Regions from separate parts of the Thiocystis violascens DSM 198 genome, predicted to be linked through region 4. Evidence: predicted binding sites of a transcription regulator. Region 4 holds the regulator's gene; each other region holds the start of a gene.

The links. The regulator FNR, encoded in region 4, switches genes on or off when oxygen is low (the NO sensors DNR and NnrR bind a similar motif). The targets are predictions, from matches to a motif close to TTGATNTANATCAA.
Region 1: the regulator FNR is predicted to act here: its motif matches at 2,184-2,197, upstream of mnmL (tRNA modification radical SAM protein MnmL/YtqA).
Region 2: the regulator FNR is predicted to act here: its motif matches at 3,125-3,138, upstream of bchE (magnesium-protoporphyrin IX monomethyl ester anaerobic oxidative cyclase).
Region 3: the regulator FNR is predicted to act here: its motif matches at 1,261-1,274, upstream of THIVI_RS06330 (hydrogenase small subunit).

What each region holds. Positions count from the first base shown of each region.
Region 1 covers NC_018012.1:1,373,146-1,377,155, reverse strand. Annotated here, with positions in the region: gene ubiV (ubiquinone anaerobic biosynthesis protein UbiV) at 1-140, opposite strand, end outside; gene ubiU (ubiquinone anaerobic biosynthesis protein UbiU) at 158-1,153, opposite strand; gene mnmL (tRNA modification radical SAM protein MnmL/YtqA) at 1,174-2,148, opposite strand; gene THIVI_RS06115 (phosphate/phosphite/phosphonate ABC transporter substrate-binding protein) at 2,679-3,530, shown strand; gene THIVI_RS22565 (putative bifunctional diguanylate cyclase/phosphodiesterase) at 3,548-4,010, shown strand, end outside.
Region 2 covers NC_018012.1:2,621,981-2,625,990, forward strand. Annotated here, with positions in the region: gene hemN (oxygen-independent coproporphyrinogen III oxidase) at 1-1,191, opposite strand, end outside; gene bchE (magnesium-protoporphyrin IX monomethyl ester anaerobic oxidative cyclase) at 1,205-2,878, opposite strand; gene puhE (putative photosynthetic complex assembly protein PuhE) at 3,256-4,010, opposite strand, start outside.
Region 3 covers NC_018012.1:1,416,498-1,420,507, reverse strand. Annotated here, with positions in the region: gene THIVI_RS06340 (ISAs1 family transposase) at 1-793, shown strand, start outside; gene THIVI_RS06335 (hypothetical protein) at 780-1,022, opposite strand; gene THIVI_RS06330 (hydrogenase small subunit) at 1,390-2,454, shown strand; gene THIVI_RS06325 (respiratory nitrate reductase subunit gamma) at 2,512-3,162, shown strand; gene THIVI_RS06320 ((Fe-S)-binding protein) at 3,159-4,010, shown strand, end outside.
Region 4 covers NC_018012.1:4,317,751-4,321,760, reverse strand. Annotated here, with positions in the region: gene THIVI_RS19185 (CTP synthase) at 1-1,450, opposite strand, end outside; gene fnr (fumarate/nitrate reduction transcriptional regulator Fnr) at 1,692-2,453, shown strand; gene dnaQ (DNA polymerase III subunit epsilon) at 2,450-3,169, opposite strand; gene rnhA (ribonuclease HI) at 3,150-3,611, opposite strand; gene THIVI_RS19165 (class I SAM-dependent methyltransferase) at 3,604-4,010, opposite strand, start outside.

The sequences.
Region 1 (4,010 bases), 2.1 Mb from region 4:
CAAATGGTCTCGCCCAGATAGATGACATCCACCGGCGTTTCGAGCATTTCGGCGTAAAAATCCAGCACCTGTTCGCGCGGCCAGTGATAGAGAATCGGGCCGAGTGTGAGACGCGGGGTGTTCTGTGAATTCGTTGGCATGGGTCGGTTATCAGTTGTTAGTGCCAGGGCCGATGATAGGGCCCGATCGTGGTTTGCGCGCCCTCGGACACCTGGGCCAGGATCTGATGCCAGCTTTCCCTGGGGCGGAACGCCTCAGGATTGCGCTGGCAGGCGTCGATCGCCTCGCGCCAGACCTGGGTGACCTGGGAGACATAGCGGGTGCTGCGCTGACGGCCCTCGATCTTGATGGCGCTGACCCCGGCGGCCAGGATGCCGGGCAGGATGTCGAGCGTGTTCAGACTGGTCGGCTCCTCGATGGCGTGACGCAACTCGCCGGCGACATCATAACGTCCCTTGCACAGCGTCGGATAACCGGCAGGCTCGTCGCGCGAGCGGCGCTCGATCAGGACGCCACCGAGCCGGGTTTCCTGACCCTGGGCGGTATCGCGCCACTCGACATGCGCGGCCGGCGAGCAGGCGCCATAGGTATTGGGCGATTGACCGCAGGCATAGGATGACAGCAGACAGCGACCCTCGACCATCACGCACAGGCTGCCGAAGCCGAAGATCTCGACCGGCACCGGCGCCTCCTGAATCAGATGCGCGACCTGGGCCAGCGATAGCACGCGCGGCACCACGACCCGCTTGATGCCGAAATGACGGTGCATGAAGCGGATCGCCGCCGGGTTGGTGGCCGAGCCCTGGACCGACAGATGCAGATTGACGTTGGGATAGCGTTCAGCGGCATAGTCGAGCACGCCCATGTCGGCGAGGATGATGGCATCCACGCCCAGATCCGCCGCGCGGTCGACGGCGGCGGTCCAGCGTTCCCAGCCGTTGGGCTGCGCATAGGTGTTGATGGCGACGAAGACCTTGACCTTGCGATCATGGGCGTAGTTCAGACCCTCGCGGATCTGCTTGTCGTTGAAATTCAGACCGGCGAAATGACGGGCGTTGGTGTCGTCGCGAAAGCCGATATAAACGGCATTGGCGCCTTGATCGACGGCCGCCTTGAGCATCGGCAGATTGCCGGCGGGACAGACGAGTTCCATGGTGAAGGCTCTCTTACGGGTCAGCCAAGGCTGACAAGTTTCGGAAGGGATGGTGCCGCGACCCGGTCGCCCTGGTGGGCCTCGCGGCGGAACAACTCGGCCTCGATCGCGTTCAGGACCGCCCATTTCTGGCTGCACCAGTCGGGCGCCAGCAGAATATCGCGGGGCGCGGTCCCGGTCAGGCGATGATAAATCACCGCCGGGGGCGTGCGCTCGACCAGATCGGCGCAGATCGTCACATAGTCGTCCAGCGTCAGCGGCTGATACTCGCCGCGTTTCCAGTCGATGGCCAGACGGGTGTGACGCACGACATGCAGCGGATGCAGTTTCAGCCCTTCCACGCCGAGTTCAAGCACGCGGTCGAGACTGGAGATCGCCGCCTCTCGTCCCTCGCCGGGCAAGCCGACGATCAAATGGGTGCAGACCGGGATCCCGCGCCGGTGGGCGGCGATGACGGCGGTGCGATAATCGGCGAAGTCATGACCGCGGTTGACGCGCGCCAGGGTGCGGTCGTCAGCGGATTGCAATCCGAGTTCCAGCCAGATTTCCTTGCCCTTCGCCCGGTAGCTGGCCAGCAGATCCAGCACGGCGTCCGGCACGCAGTCCGGGCGGGTGCCGATCGAGAGCCCGATCACGTCCGGATGGGTCAGCGCGCTGTCGTAGCGCTCGCGTAGCGCGTCCACCGGATCGTAGGTGTTGGTATACGCCTGAAAATAGGCCATGAAGCGCCGCGCCCCGGTGCGCTTGGCGAGAACGGCGCGCCCGGCATCGAGTTGGGGCGCGATCGGTGCCTGACTTTCGGCGTTCGGACTGAAGGAGACATTGTTACAGAAGGTGCAACCGCCGTGTCCCTTGGCGCCATCGCGGTTCGGGCAGGTGAAACCGGCGTGAAGCGCGAGCTTGTGCACCCGCTGACCGTAACGCTTCAGCAGGTACTGACCAAAGGTGTTGACGCGATCACTGAGGATGCGATGTGGAGCAGGGGGGGAGGGCATTGTTATAAACCTAACCGGGGTTGGTGATGCAACGTTTGATCCAGATCAAGCCAATGTCAATTCAGACAATGTCAATCCCGGTTTCAGAGATGCAATCCCTGGCGCTCCTCTGCAAATATGGCCAAGGCATTCCGGACATTCGCCGCGCCCAGAGACGGCGTCGTCTGGAGATCGGCCGTAACCTCCTCTGGCTCGACGACAGAGGGAACCTTAGCATCTCCCGGCGGGATGAGCGAACAGAGAGCCTTTGTCATACCATTGCAATGTTTAGTCGCTATTTTGGCACGTATGAGGCGATTCCCCGTGTCGTCCCATGATGCGCTTCTCCAGACCGGCCGCGGCTAAAGTCTGTGTGGGGGTTAGGTTGCCTCGATAGAGGCGGGGCGATGCGCGGACTAGAGGATGCTCAACATGACGCGATGTTCGAGATCGCTTCCATTCGGGGTCAAGCTGTGATCAAGAACAGGCTGCTGGCAACCCATTCAATCGACACATCGTCCATCCCTTTGATCGCCCTTCTGTTCTGCTGCATGTTTTCGCCCTTCGCGGTGCGGGCGGAAGCGCTTTTTCGTTTGGGCGTCATCAATGAGCGGCCCGAGCGACCGAGCGAGGCCATCGCGCAATATGGACCACTGAACGAGTATCTGAGGCAGAAACTGAATGCGCGTGGGATTCGCGTGGGCGATCTCGTCATCGCGCGCGACATCGACGAGATCGTCCAACGCATCGACGCCGGCGATGTCGATGCGTTCATCGAGGGAGTCATGCCGACCCTGACCGTTCAGAAACGGACCGATAAAATTTCGCCGCGTTTGCTGATCTGGCGTAAGGGGCAACGGCAGTACCACACGGTCTTTTTCGTGCGCCGCGACAGTCCGATCGACAGTCTCCAAGCCCTTCGTGGAAAGACGATCGTCTTCGAATCGGAACGTTCCACCTCGGCCTATTTCGTGCCGCGGGCCGTCCTGCGCGCCGAGGGTCTGCACGTCGCGCCCGCCGAACGTCTCGGGTCGACGCCCGCTGCCGTCGGCTATCGGTTCGCCGGATCCGAGCTCAATCAAGCCTACTGGGTGCGGGCTGGGCGCGTGGAGGCTGGGGCCTTCAACGACGGTGACTGGGAGCGGGTTCCCGCGAGCATTCGGGACGACTTGCGCATCATCGACAGAACCCGCCCAATCCTGCGCTGGCTGTTCTCGGTGGTCACATCGCTTGAACCCTGGGTCCAGACCGCGGTGCTTGAGGTTCTCACGGACATGCATCGCGATCCACTGGGACAGGCCGCGCTGGATGCCGCCGAGCGGATCGCCAAACTCGAAGACCTGACCGATGAGGATCGCGCGAATCTTGCCTATTGGTCGAACGCGCTCTTCGCGCCCGACTGACCGATCGGTTTCACTAGATGTTTCCATTGCGTGGACTCGGCGCCCGGTACGCCCTGCTCATTGCCTCAATTCTGCTTGGGGCCATGGGATTCGTGCTGGCGCTCGCCGGCTATTTCGTCTTCGAGGGAACCAATGACCTGCGCACGGAACTGACGGAATCGTTTTCATCGATCCAGACGGCTCATGATCGTCAAGCGTTGCAGGACAGCGGCAGCTACCTCGGCAACCGTCTGTTCGATCCGCTCTACACGCTCGATATCACCGCGTTGAACGAGGAGATCGAGCGGATCAAGGCATGGCTGGCACCGGAAGCCGTCCTTATCCTCGACGCGGAGGGGCGCGTCGTCACGGATGGAACCATCGAGAATCGGGACTACGCACGTCTTTATCCGCTCCCCGATGACTTGATGCCCGGCGAGGTGCGCATCGAAACGACGGACGCGGGTCGCTTGGCGCACTTCAGTATTGGCTATGGTCGGG
Region 2 (4,010 bases), 1.7 Mb from region 4:
CTTCAGATCCACCGCCGTACTGGCGGGCAGTTGCAGATTGCACATGAGATAAAGCACCGCCTCCCGCCGCCGCCGTTCGGCGTCGTTCAAGCGGTGCCCCCAGGCCACCGGAAACTGCCGAAGATCAAGATGGTTGTGCCAGCTCTTGAGATCCGACTCGTTTTGCACCAGCGCGCCGCCAATCTCGCCAATGGCGCTTGGCCCGAAGGCCAGAACCTGTTTCGCCGGCATCGTGGTGTAGCCGATCGCATTGCGGTGCAGACGGCCCTCGGTTTGGGCGTCGGCCAGTTCGTCGGTTTCGCGCACAAAGACATCCAGACCGACCCAGCGATAGCCCGCATCGGTGAAGGCGTGGACGGCTTCATGAAAAAGGGCCAGTTTTTCTGCGGAACTGGGAAGATGGTCGGCGTTGATCGCGTGCTGATGCGGCCGCGCGGAGGGGTTATGCGAATAGCTGAAGCAGGCGACTCGATCCGGGCTCAGATCGAGAATCTGATCCAGGGTCGACCGAAAACCCGCCGGGGTTTGAAAGGGCAGGCCGTAGACCAGATCGAGGTTGATACTCTGAAATCCGGTTTCGCGCGCGGTCTGGAAGACATCCCGCACCATGCTGAGCGACTGCACCCGACCGATCGCGCGCTGCACGTCGGCGTTGAGGTCTTGCACGCCGAAGCTGATCCGGCGAAACCCCAGCCCGTAGAGCAGTTCCAATTGACCGGCCGAGGATCGCCGAGGATTGCACTCGATGGAGGTGCAGGCATTGGGGGCAATCGTGAAGTGACGCTCAACGATCTCCATCAAACGGGCCAATTGAGGCTCATTGAGATGATTTGGCGTGCCCCCGCCCACATGCAATTGACTGATTTTTCGACCGCGACCGATAAGATCGGTCGCCATGGCCATCTCGCACTCGAGCGCGTCGAGATAGCGATCAACCTTCTCCAGGCTATGCGTGACCGTGGTATCGCAGGCGCAATAGAGACATCGCACATGACAGAAGGGGACATGCGCATAGACGGCAAGCTGTTCCTCCGGCCGTTGCCGGAGGTCGGTCAGCACTTCCCGATACTGCGCATCGCTGAAGGCGTTGTCTCCGACGAGATCCGACGCCGACAATGTGCACCCAAGTGGCGAATGGCCATACCGCTCAAGGAGTTCAAGCGGAAGACTGGAAGGTAGGGGAGGCGCCATGGTCGAAACCCGCTTAGTCAGGTTGTGCCGCTGTCATCTTCGGCATGGTCACGGTCCCGCGGACAGGGACCGAATCGACACCGCTCAGTTCAGACTCGTCGACCCGCAGATCGTCGGGCGCGGCGCAGACGGCAAGCCTGACCGGAGTGCCCCTAGAGTTCATGTCCGCCGCCAGATCCGGGCGATCCCGCTTCAATTGCGCGATTTCATCCATTGTCAAGACCTTGGAGGCATCGAATCCGAGATCGACCTCGGCGGACATCCCGTTCATCTTGAGTCGCCCAAGATCATAGAATTTCTTCGACGCCGTTGTCTTCGCGAACGCCTTGAGACAGCCCAGCATGTAGCGCCGCTTAAATTTATCCTTGATCCAAGGGTAGCTGAGGAAGCTCTTGAGCATGTAAAAACGGGCGTAATTTTTCAGCACGCCCTTCAGCACCTGCTCGCGCGTCATGAACTCGGGCTTCATGATCGGCGTCACGAAATTATACTTCGAGAAATCGCGAACCTCTACCTTGTCGCCAAGTTCCTCGAACAGTTCCGCGAAGGGCCAAGGCGTGAACATGTTCCAGTTGGCCATGTCCGCTTTCCAGTCCTGGGCCAGTTTGTAGGTCTCTTCGATGGTCTCCGGGGTCTCGTTTTCGAGCCCCATGATGAACTGCACCTCCGCGACGATGCCCGCGTCCTTGAGCAGCTTCACGGCGAGTTTATTCTGGGCGACCGTCGTCTGCTTGCGGAAGGTGTCCAGATTCAACTGGGAGACGGCCTCGGTCCCCAGCGAGACGTGGACGAGTCCGGCCTTGCGATAGAAGGGGAGCAGTTCGCGATCGCGCATGATGTCGGTCACGCGGGTATTGATCCCCCAATAGAGCGGCAGGTCGCGCTTGATCAGTTCGTCGCACAGGGCGATGAACTTTTTCTGGAAAATGGTGGGCTCCTCGTCGGCGAGGATCATGAAGCCGACATTGTAGTCACGCACCAGGGTTTCGATTTCGTCGACGAATTTCCTGGGATCGCGATGACGGTATTTGCGCCAGAATTTCCACTGCGAACAGAAGCGGCAGGTAAAAGGACAGCCGCGCGCGAAGTTCGGGACGGCCACGCGGCAATTCAACGGGGTATAGATATAGCGGTCCCAGTTCAGCAGGGACCAGTCCGGCGTCAGGGTGTCGAGATCCTCGATCACCGGATGCGCGGGCGTGGCGACCACCTGTCCTTCGTCATCGATGAAGGAGATCCCCCAGATCTTGTGACGCGCCTCGCGGTGCGTGCCGTCTTCGATCGCCTTCAGCAGCGCAACCGCGATCTCCTCGCCCTCGCCGCGGACGATATAGTCGATCCAGGGCGCCTCGCCAAGCACCTGCGTATACATGAAGGTCGCATGGATGCCGCCGAGCACGGTGATGGTGTCCGGATTCACCTCCTTGGCAAGCTGAAGCGTGGTTTGAGCCTTGTAGATCTGGGGCGTGATGGCGGTGGCCAGGACGACATCGGGTTTATTGGCACGGATGATCTCGCGCAGCTTGTCGTCGGGGATATCGTCGGTCATGGCGTCGACGAAGCGAACATTGGTCATACCCGCATGCTTCAATGCACCGCCGATGTAGGCTACCCAGCCAGGGGGCCAGTTACCGGCAATCTCCGCGCCACCGCAGTGATAGTTGGGCTGGATCATCAATATACGCATGGCTATACCTCAGGAACGGGTCAAACGGGATGCGGCGCGATTCGGCATTGTCGGCCATGAACTGCAGGCCGATCCAAGGGCCGGCACGGACTCGTCTTGTCAGGTCCGGGGCCGCTGGGGTACAGGCCGGGACACGCCCGGCGATGCTTCGAGGGCGATCATGCTCCACGGGTCACTCATGAGTTGGCCGAGAGACGGCTGCCGCAAATCCAGGCAAGACGGTAGCCGATTCCCGAGCGAGCTTATATGATTAAGGTCAAGGTGGCCGAGAATTCGGCAGTTAACAGCGCTTATCATGACCCGGAAATGGGCCTGAAGGATAGTGCCAAGGTTCGGTTTACGAGCGTCGAGACTGGAAAGGCGCCGCCGAATACCCTTCACGCTCCGGTCGCTATCCCAATACGGCTGCGTTTGCTCCACTGGCGCGTTTGCGGCGACGGCGTCTTGGTCCTTGTCGTGGAGCAGTGCGAGAGGGTAGCGCACACCTCGTTCTCGCCGGGATCGCTGGGCGGACGTTCCGAATCCCTCGCGTCGGGTGTCTCGCGCGGCGGCAACGCCCAGGCCCAGAGCGCCTCGTCGGGCAGCGGCAACACGAGTAGCCAGTGCTCCAGAATCGCCAGCGCCAGCAGGGTCGCCACCAGAGTCAATCCGACAGCGGCGGAACCGTCCGCATCGGGGGCGGACACCCTGAGCACGATCAAAACGACCAGAATCGTCGGCAACGTCACGGAGACCGGAAAGAGCAGGTTCATCCCGCGCTTCGCCATATAGGTCTTCAGATAGCGAAGGTGCTCGGGGAGCCAGCTCTCATTGAGGTTTGGAACGCCCAGGAACAGATTCAATTTCGCGCTCCAACGCATCAACCAGAGCACGACAAAGGTCCAGGTACCAACCTGATTCGGCTCGCCCCAGGAAATCGCGATCAGCAGCAAGCCCGTCGTCATGATGGCCAATTCATGATACAGACTGGTCATGATGGCCAGTCTGAAGCGTTTCCACTGCGTGCAGCCTTCCGGGCAGGGGGTCTTGCGCGGCCCGGTCGCGTAGCCGGTGAAATAACTCATTTCGAGTACGCCCCAGATCACCAGTCCACAGGTGAAGGCGAGGTAATTCATCGCGGTACTGGTGGAGA
Region 3 (4,010 bases), 2.1 Mb from region 4:
CCTGGTCAGTGCCTGGGCGACGGCCAATCGGGTGGTGCTCGGACAGGTCGCCACCGACGCCAAATCCAATGAGATCACGGCCATTCCACGTCTGCTGGAGTGGCTGAAGCTGGAGGGCTGCATCGTCACCATCGACGCCATGGGCTGCCAGACCAAGATTGCCGCGCAGATCATCCACCAGGGAGGGGACTATGTGCTCGCGCTCAAAGGCAACCAGGAAACGCTGGCCGCCGAGGTCGAGGAGGCGTTCATCGACGCCGACGCCAGAGGCTACGCCGGTGTCGATTCGGCATTCCTCGAAACCGTCGAGCGAGGGCATGGTCGTCTCGAAACCCGTCGCTACCAAACCTTGGGCGATCTTTCCGGCGTGCCGCACAGCGCCTCGTGGGAGGCAATGAACATGATCGGCATGGTTGAATCGCGCCGTGAGGTCGCCGGCAAGGTCTCGGTCGAGACCCGCTATTTCATTGGCAGCATCGGCACCAGCGCCGCGCGCTTTGCCCACGCAGTACGCGGTCACTGGGGCATCGAAAACGGGTTGCATTGGAATCTCGATATCGCCTTTCGTGAGGATGAGTGCCGTGTCCGCGATCCGGTGGCGCGCGAGAATCTTGCCGTCCTGCGTCACCTCGCCCTCTCGCGCCTCAAGAATGACGGCACCAAGCTCGGCATCCAGAACAAACGCTTGAAAGCCGGTTGGGACGAGTCCTACCTGTCGAAATTGCTCTTCGAGTCGCCTCAGAGGAAGGGCGACGCTGATACATCGGTACCCGCTAATGTTAGCAGCGCTTGATGCGATTGCCCTGATCACCACCGGACACATCAATTTCTTCGTTGATGCGTTCGAGATTCCGTTTTCCGGCTTCAGTTTTGAGAAGACCCATGATGTAAGCTCGACTCAGTTCATGACCATCAGCTGTTTCGTTTTGAAAAAATTCGTGATAATCCTCCAGATGAGCGGAGAGGTTACCAACCATGTTTTTTAACATCGCATCGGTTTCGCTACCAATCGCGTTAGCCATGATCTGCCATTTCCAAATAAAATTTTCCCTGAAAATAATATTTGAAAATCATAAGCTTATGTCAAGCTAACAAAGTAGAAGTAATTAATAATCTGCTTATAACGCGATTTAACGAATTGGTTTTATATTAATTTTAAATAGCTTAATCTTCTTTTAAAGGCCGTTTCCAATAGTTTTTTACCGCCTGGCCGATCGATTAAAGCGTGTTTCGATCAAGATCCGTCGATCACTAGGGTTTTTGATTTGAGTCAAATGACTTTTCGTCATTGACGTGCCTATACTCCCTGCACCTAAGAATAAGCATGATCAAATCTTGTATAGGTTTCTCTTATACGGATTGATTCATCCAAAAACGATGGGGGAGTGAATGGCCAAAGAAACGACCTTAGGCGATCTATTGCGCAGTCAGGGCGTCAGCCGGCGCGCCTTTCTCCAGTTCTGCACGACGACGGCAACCATGATGGCCCTGCCGGCGGCGGTCATCCCGAGCATGGCGCGCGCGCTGGAACAGGCGCGCCGGCCCTCCGTGATCTGGTTGTCCTTCCAGGAATGCACCGGCTGCACCGAGGCGCTGCTGCGCTCGCATGCGCCAAGCATCGAAAGCCTGATCTTCGATTTCATCTCGCTTGATTATCACCACACGCTCCAGGCCGCGTCCGGCGACGCCGCCGAGAAGGCGCGCGAGCAGGCGATGCACGAGCACGCCGGCGAGTATCTGCTGCTGGTCGATGGCTCGATTCCCACGCTCAAGGGCACCTCGACCATCGCCGGCATCAACAATCTCGACATGCTGATGGAAGGCGCGGCAGGCGCGGCGGCCATCCTTGCCGTCGGTACCTGCGCGGCCTATGGCGGTCTGCCCAAGGCGGCGCCCAATCCCACCGGGGCGCGCTCGGTCGAGGAGCTGATTACCGACAAGCCGATCGTCAATCTCTCCGGCTGTCCGCCGATTCCGCTGGCGATTACCGGCGTGATCGCGCATTACCTGACCATGGGCGCGCTGCCGGAGGTCGATCATCTGAAACGTCCGCTCGCCTTCTACGGCGAGAACGTCCACGACCGCTGCTATCGCCGTCCCTTCTATGATCGCGGCCTCTTCGCCGAAACCTTCGATGACGAGGGCGCGCGCAAGGGCTGGTGTCTCTACAAACTCGGTTGCAAGGCGCCGGAAACCTACAACGCCTGCGCCACGATCAAATGGAATCAGGGCGTGAGCTTCCCGATCCAGTCGGGTCACGGCTGCATCGGCTGCTCCGAGCCGAATTTCTGGGACAAGGGCGGTATCTACGAGTCGGTTCCGATGGCGCAGTTCGGCTCTGGCCCCAAGATCGCCGTGGCTGGCGCGGTCGGCGTTGTCGCGGGTGCGGGTGCCGCGTTGCTGGCACGCACCAAGAAACACAAAAAAGAGGCGGAGCTTCACGCGGACGAGTGATTCGCTCGGCTTGCGGTATCCGTCCAATCCAAAGGATCCAATGGAGGAAACGACACCATGTCACTATTAGAGTTCGCGCGTGGTCCGGCGATTCACTGGTCGCTGATCATCCTGGTCGCCGGAACCATCTGGCGTCTGCTGGGCGTGCTGGTCCTGACCCGGGGGGCCGATCTGTCGCGCCCTCGGGACGCTTTCGGTAACTTCAAAGGCTATCGAACCGTCTTCAGCCGCTCTTGGCCGAGCGGCGAGTTCACGACCGCCACCCGCTATCAGACGGGGATGGCCTATCTGTTTCACCTCGCCACTCTGATCGTCGTGGTCGGGATCGTCCCGCACATCGAGTTCATCACCGGGCTGACCGGCGCCTCCTGGCCGGGTCTGCCCAATGCCGCTGGCGTGGCCTTCGGCATCGTCGCGCTCGCATCTCTGTTGGCCCTGATCCTGCGGCGGATCGCCAAGCCGGCGGTGTATTGCTCGAACTGGGGCGATTATTTCGCCTGGTTCGTCATGGCCACGCCATTGGTCACCGGGCTGATGGCCTTCGCGCACATCGGTCCCCGCTACGAGACCATGCTGGCCATTCATATCCTGAGCGTCGCCCTGCTGTTCGCCTGGTTCCCGTTCGGCAAGCTGATGCATTCCTTCTGGTTCATCTTCTCGCGCGCCCAAAGCGGTGTCGCGTATGCGCACAAGGGAGTTCGGATATGAACACGACCGCCCAGGTTTTCCCGACGTTCGAGCAGGTCGTTCAGGGCCTGGCTGGCCAGATCGGTCAACTGCGCGCGATGGCGCCGCAGCCGACACTGTCCGAGACGGTGCGCGTGCGCCGGGCCATCGATACCCTGATCGCCGAGACCAATGCCGACGAGGCGGTCTGGCTGGAGAGCTGCATCCGTTGCGGTCAGTGCACCACCGCCTGCCATTATTTTCAGGCGACCGGCGAGACCAAGTACGCGCCGATGCGCAAGATGAATCTCTATCGCAAGGTCTATCAGCGCGAGATCGGCCCCTTCCGCTGGTGGTATCAACTGGTCACCCGCGAGGTCAAGCTCAAGGATCTGGAGGAGTTACAGGAACTGGTCTACGACTCCTGCTCCGAATGCGGCCGCTGCACCATGGTCTGCCCGATGGGGATCGACACCGCCTCGCTGGTCCATCATCAGCGCAGCGCGCTGGTGGCCGCTGAGCTGGTGCCGCCGGAACTGGCGGCCCTGCGCATGGAACAGAAGCACGCCGGGACGGTGTTCGGCGCCTCCTCCGACTCGCTACGGAAGATGGTCGACACCATCCGCGAGAAGGCCGGCGTGATCATCCCGCTCGACAAGGAACGCGCCGAGATCATGGTCCTGAGTTCCGCCGTCGATCTGGTCGGCAACGGTAACGGCCTGCTCGCGACCGCCAAGGTGATGAATCATCTAGGCGTGGACTGGACCATCTGTAGCGATGGCTTCGAGAGCGCGAACTTCGGCCTTCTGTCCGGCGATATGTCATTGTGGAAGAAGCAGGTCAATCCCATCGTCGCCGCCGCGCAACGCATCGGTGCCAAGCTGCTGGTC
Region 4 (4,010 bases):
CGGCATCCTTCATGGCGTTGAGATAGCGGTTGTTGAATTCATAACGATGACGGTGGCGCTCGCGTGCCTGGGGCGTGCCATAGACGGAACGCGCCAGGCTGCCGGGTTCGAGACGGCAATTCTGACCGCCGAGGCGCATGGAGCCGCCCAGATCCTGACCTTCGGCGCGCGTCTCGATCTTGCCTTTTTCGTCGCGCCATTCGGTGATCATGGCGATCACCGGATGCGGGGTCTGACGGTCGAACTCGGTGCTGTGCGCGCCTTCCAGTCCGGCGAGATGACGGGCGTATTCGATCACGGCGATCTGCATCCCGAGACAGATACCGAGATAGGGGATGCGCTGTTCGCGTGCATATTGGGCAGCCGCGATCTTCCCTTCGATGCCGCGCTCGCCGAACCCGCCAGGAACCAGGATCGCATCCAGTCCGGCGAGAGAGGCGGTGCCCCGCTGTTCGATCTCCTCGGCGTCCAGGTAGAGAATCTCGACCTTGGTGCTGGTATGCACGCCAGCATGGGCGAGCGCCTCGGACAGCGACTTGTAAGCCTCGGTGAGGTGCATGTACTTGCCGACCATGCCGACGCGGACCTTGTGCCTCGGATGGTCGAAACCGTCCAACACCCGATCCCACTCGCTGAGATCGGCCTCGGGCACGTCGAGCTGAAACTGGCGCACCGCCAGTTCGTCGAGCTTCTGGGCGTGCAGCAGGCGCGGGATGCGATAGATGTTGTCGGCATCCACGGCGGAGATGACGGCGTTCTCGGGAACGTTGGTGAAGAGCGCGATCTTGCGCCGCTCGTCGTTCGGCAGATCCTGTTCGGCGCGACACAGCAGAATGTCTGGCTGGATACCGATCGAGCGCAGCTCCTTGACCGAGTGCTGGGTCGGCTTGGTCTTGATCTCGCCGGCAGTGCGGATGTAGGGCACCAGGGTCAGGTGCATGAAGAGCGCGTTCTCGCGTCCCTCCTCCACCCGCATCTGCCGGATCGCCTCCAGAAAGGGCAGCGATTCGATGTCGCCCACGGTACCGCCGATCTCGACCATGGCGATGTCGGCGCCCTCGGCGCCGAGCCGGATGCTTTGCTTGATCTCGTCGGTGATGTGGGGAATCACCTGCACGGTGCGCCCCAAATAATCGCCGCGACGCTCCTGACGGATAACGCTTTCGTAGATCTGGCCGGTGGTGAAGTTGTTGTTGCGACCCATGCGGGTGCGCAGGAAGCGCTCGTAGTGGCCCAGATCCAGATCGGTCTCGGCACCGTCGTCGGTCACGTAGACCTCGCCGTGCTGAAACGGGCTCATGGTGCCCGGATCGACGTTGATGTAGGGATCGAGCTTGATCATCGTCACGCGCAGTCCGCGGGCTTCGAGCAATGCGCCGAGCGATGCCGAGGCAATGCCTTTACCCAGCGACGAGACGACACCGCCGGTGATAAAAATAAACTTAGTCATAAGAAGCGGGAGCAGAAGAAGGAGGGTCGAGGGCGGTGGCCCGATAACCTCGACAAACTACCAAAATCGCGGCGTTTGCTCAATCGAATCGCCGCCGCCCGCGCAGTCAGCAGGGCAGGGTAATACGTACACGAACTTCTACCCTTGTAATTTGTCATCGATGCGGTTACAAATCACGCATTCTTGATCCAGATCAAATGGCAGACCAAAATCGAGCTGCCGATGGCGAGGGGGCGCTGCCATGAGTCAATTCAAAGTCATTTCATTGGAATCCATTCGAGTCGCGTGCAAGAACTGTACGCTGACCTCGCTGTGTTTGCCCATGGGCCTGTCTCCGGAAGACGTGGAGCGTCTCGACGAAATCGTCAAACGCGCCCGACCCTTGCATCGCGGCGATTATCTGTTTCGCGAGGGCGACCGGTTCCGGGCGCTCTATGTCGTCAAGACCGGATCTGTCAAGACCTTCGCGCCGAGTTCCGAGGGCGGCGAGCAAGTCCTGGGTTTCCACCTGCCGGGCGAGATCATCGGCCTGGACGCCATCGACAAGGATGTACACGCCTGTTCCGCCAAGGTGCTCGAAACCTCCGCGATCTGCGAAATCCCCTTCACCAGACTCGAAGACCTGACCGCGATCACCCCCAGCCTTCAGCACCAGATGTACCGGCTGCTCAGCAAGGAGATCGGTCAGGATACCGACATGCTGCTTCTGCTTGGCAAGAAGAACGCGGAGGAGCGTCTGGCCGCGTTTCTGTTGAGCCTGTCCCAGCGCCTGCACAAGCGCGGTCTCTCGCCATCCGATTTCTATCTCAGCATGTCGCGCCACGAGATCGGCAACTATCTGGGACTCGCGGTCGAAACCGTCAGCCGCCTGTTCACGCGCTTCCAGGAAGACGGTCTGATGTGCGTGGACCGCAAGCATATCCAGTTGCTCGACCTGCCCGCCCTGGAATCCCTGGTGGGCGGCTCCGGACAGGGCCGGCGCCAGCAGCAACAGCAGACCTAATCCGCCTTCAACCACAGACAGCCGTCCGCGCTTGCGGACTGGATGGCCTCCAACCGCGCCGCATGCGCGGCACAACTGGTCTCATCCGCACGTACCACACACAGACGCGCACGCCCAGGATCGATCCGCCCGCGATGCCGAGTGCGCGGATCACGCCCCCCCGCGTCGGATGCATCTCCACCCAGGTGGAACGCGACCTGTCCGCCGGTCATCGCGAGATAGACATCCGCCAGGATCTCGGCGTCGAGCAGCGCGCCATGCAGATCCCGGTGCGAGTTGTCGACTGAATAGCGCTTACAGAGCGCGTCCAGTCCATTGCGTTGTCCCGGATGCAGCCGCCGCGCCATCGCGAGCGTATCGGTCACCTCGCACCGGTCTTGAATACTGGGCGTCCCGTCCCGCCAGCGCCGCAATTCGTGATCCAGGAACCCGACATCGAACGGGGCGTTGTGGATGATCAACTCCGCGCCCTCGACATAGCGCAGAAAATCCTCCGCGACCTCGGCAAAGCGCGGCTTGTCGGCGAGAAAGGCGTTGGTGATGCCGTGGACATTCGCCGCTCCGGCGTCGATCTCGCGATCCGGCTGGAGATATTGGTGGAAAGAATTGCGTGTGAGCCGGCGATCGATCAACTCGACGCAGCCAATTTCGATAATCCGGTGCCCTTCCCTGGGGTCCAGCCCCGTGGTCTCGGTATCAAGGACGACCTGACGCATTCCGTCCTCCCGAACCGGGAACGCCCTGATTGGCCAGTCGGTCGGCACGCTCGTTCTCGGGGTGTCCCGTATGACCCCTGACCCACCGCCAGAGGACTTCGTGACCGCCGAGCGCGGCATCGAGCCGTTCCCAGAGATCGCGGTTCTTGACCGGTTGGCGGTTGGCGGTGCGCCAGCCGTTGCGCTTCCAATTGGACATCCACTCGCCGACCCCGCGCTTGACGTACTGCGAGTCGGTGGTGATCTCGATCCGGGTTGGCCCTTGTAACGACTCCAGCGCGACGATGACCGCCATCAGTTCCATGCGGTTATTGGTCGTTTCGCGCTCGCCGCCGCACAGCTCCTTTTCGGCCGCGCCCCAACGCAACAGCACGCCCCAGCCGCCCGGCCCGGGGTTCCCCTTACAGGCGCCGTCGGTAAAGGCTTGCACACTTTCAGACATGACTTCTACCCCGTGTCGTCGGTCGCACGGCATTGCCCGGCAAAAGGGCGTGCCGCCGGTTCCAGGATGGTTTCAGAGGAGTGAGGGTGGCGACCCGCTTGACCGCCCGGATGACGTAGCCGCCACTCAGCACAGGCCAGAAGCGCCGCCCCAACGACTCGATCGGCGCGCAACGCGCACCCTGCGCGCTCCGCAAGGGCGGGCAGAACAGGATGCGTTCGCAAAACTCGATGGCAAACCCGGCGTCGGCAAGCCACGCCTCGACTTGCGACGGCATTCTGAAACGACCGCACCAGGGCATCCGCCCAGTGACGCTCAAGAGCAATCCCCAGAGACCCCAGGCACTGAACGCATTGAAGCCCACGATGATCACGCGCCCATCGGGGATCAGCACCCGCT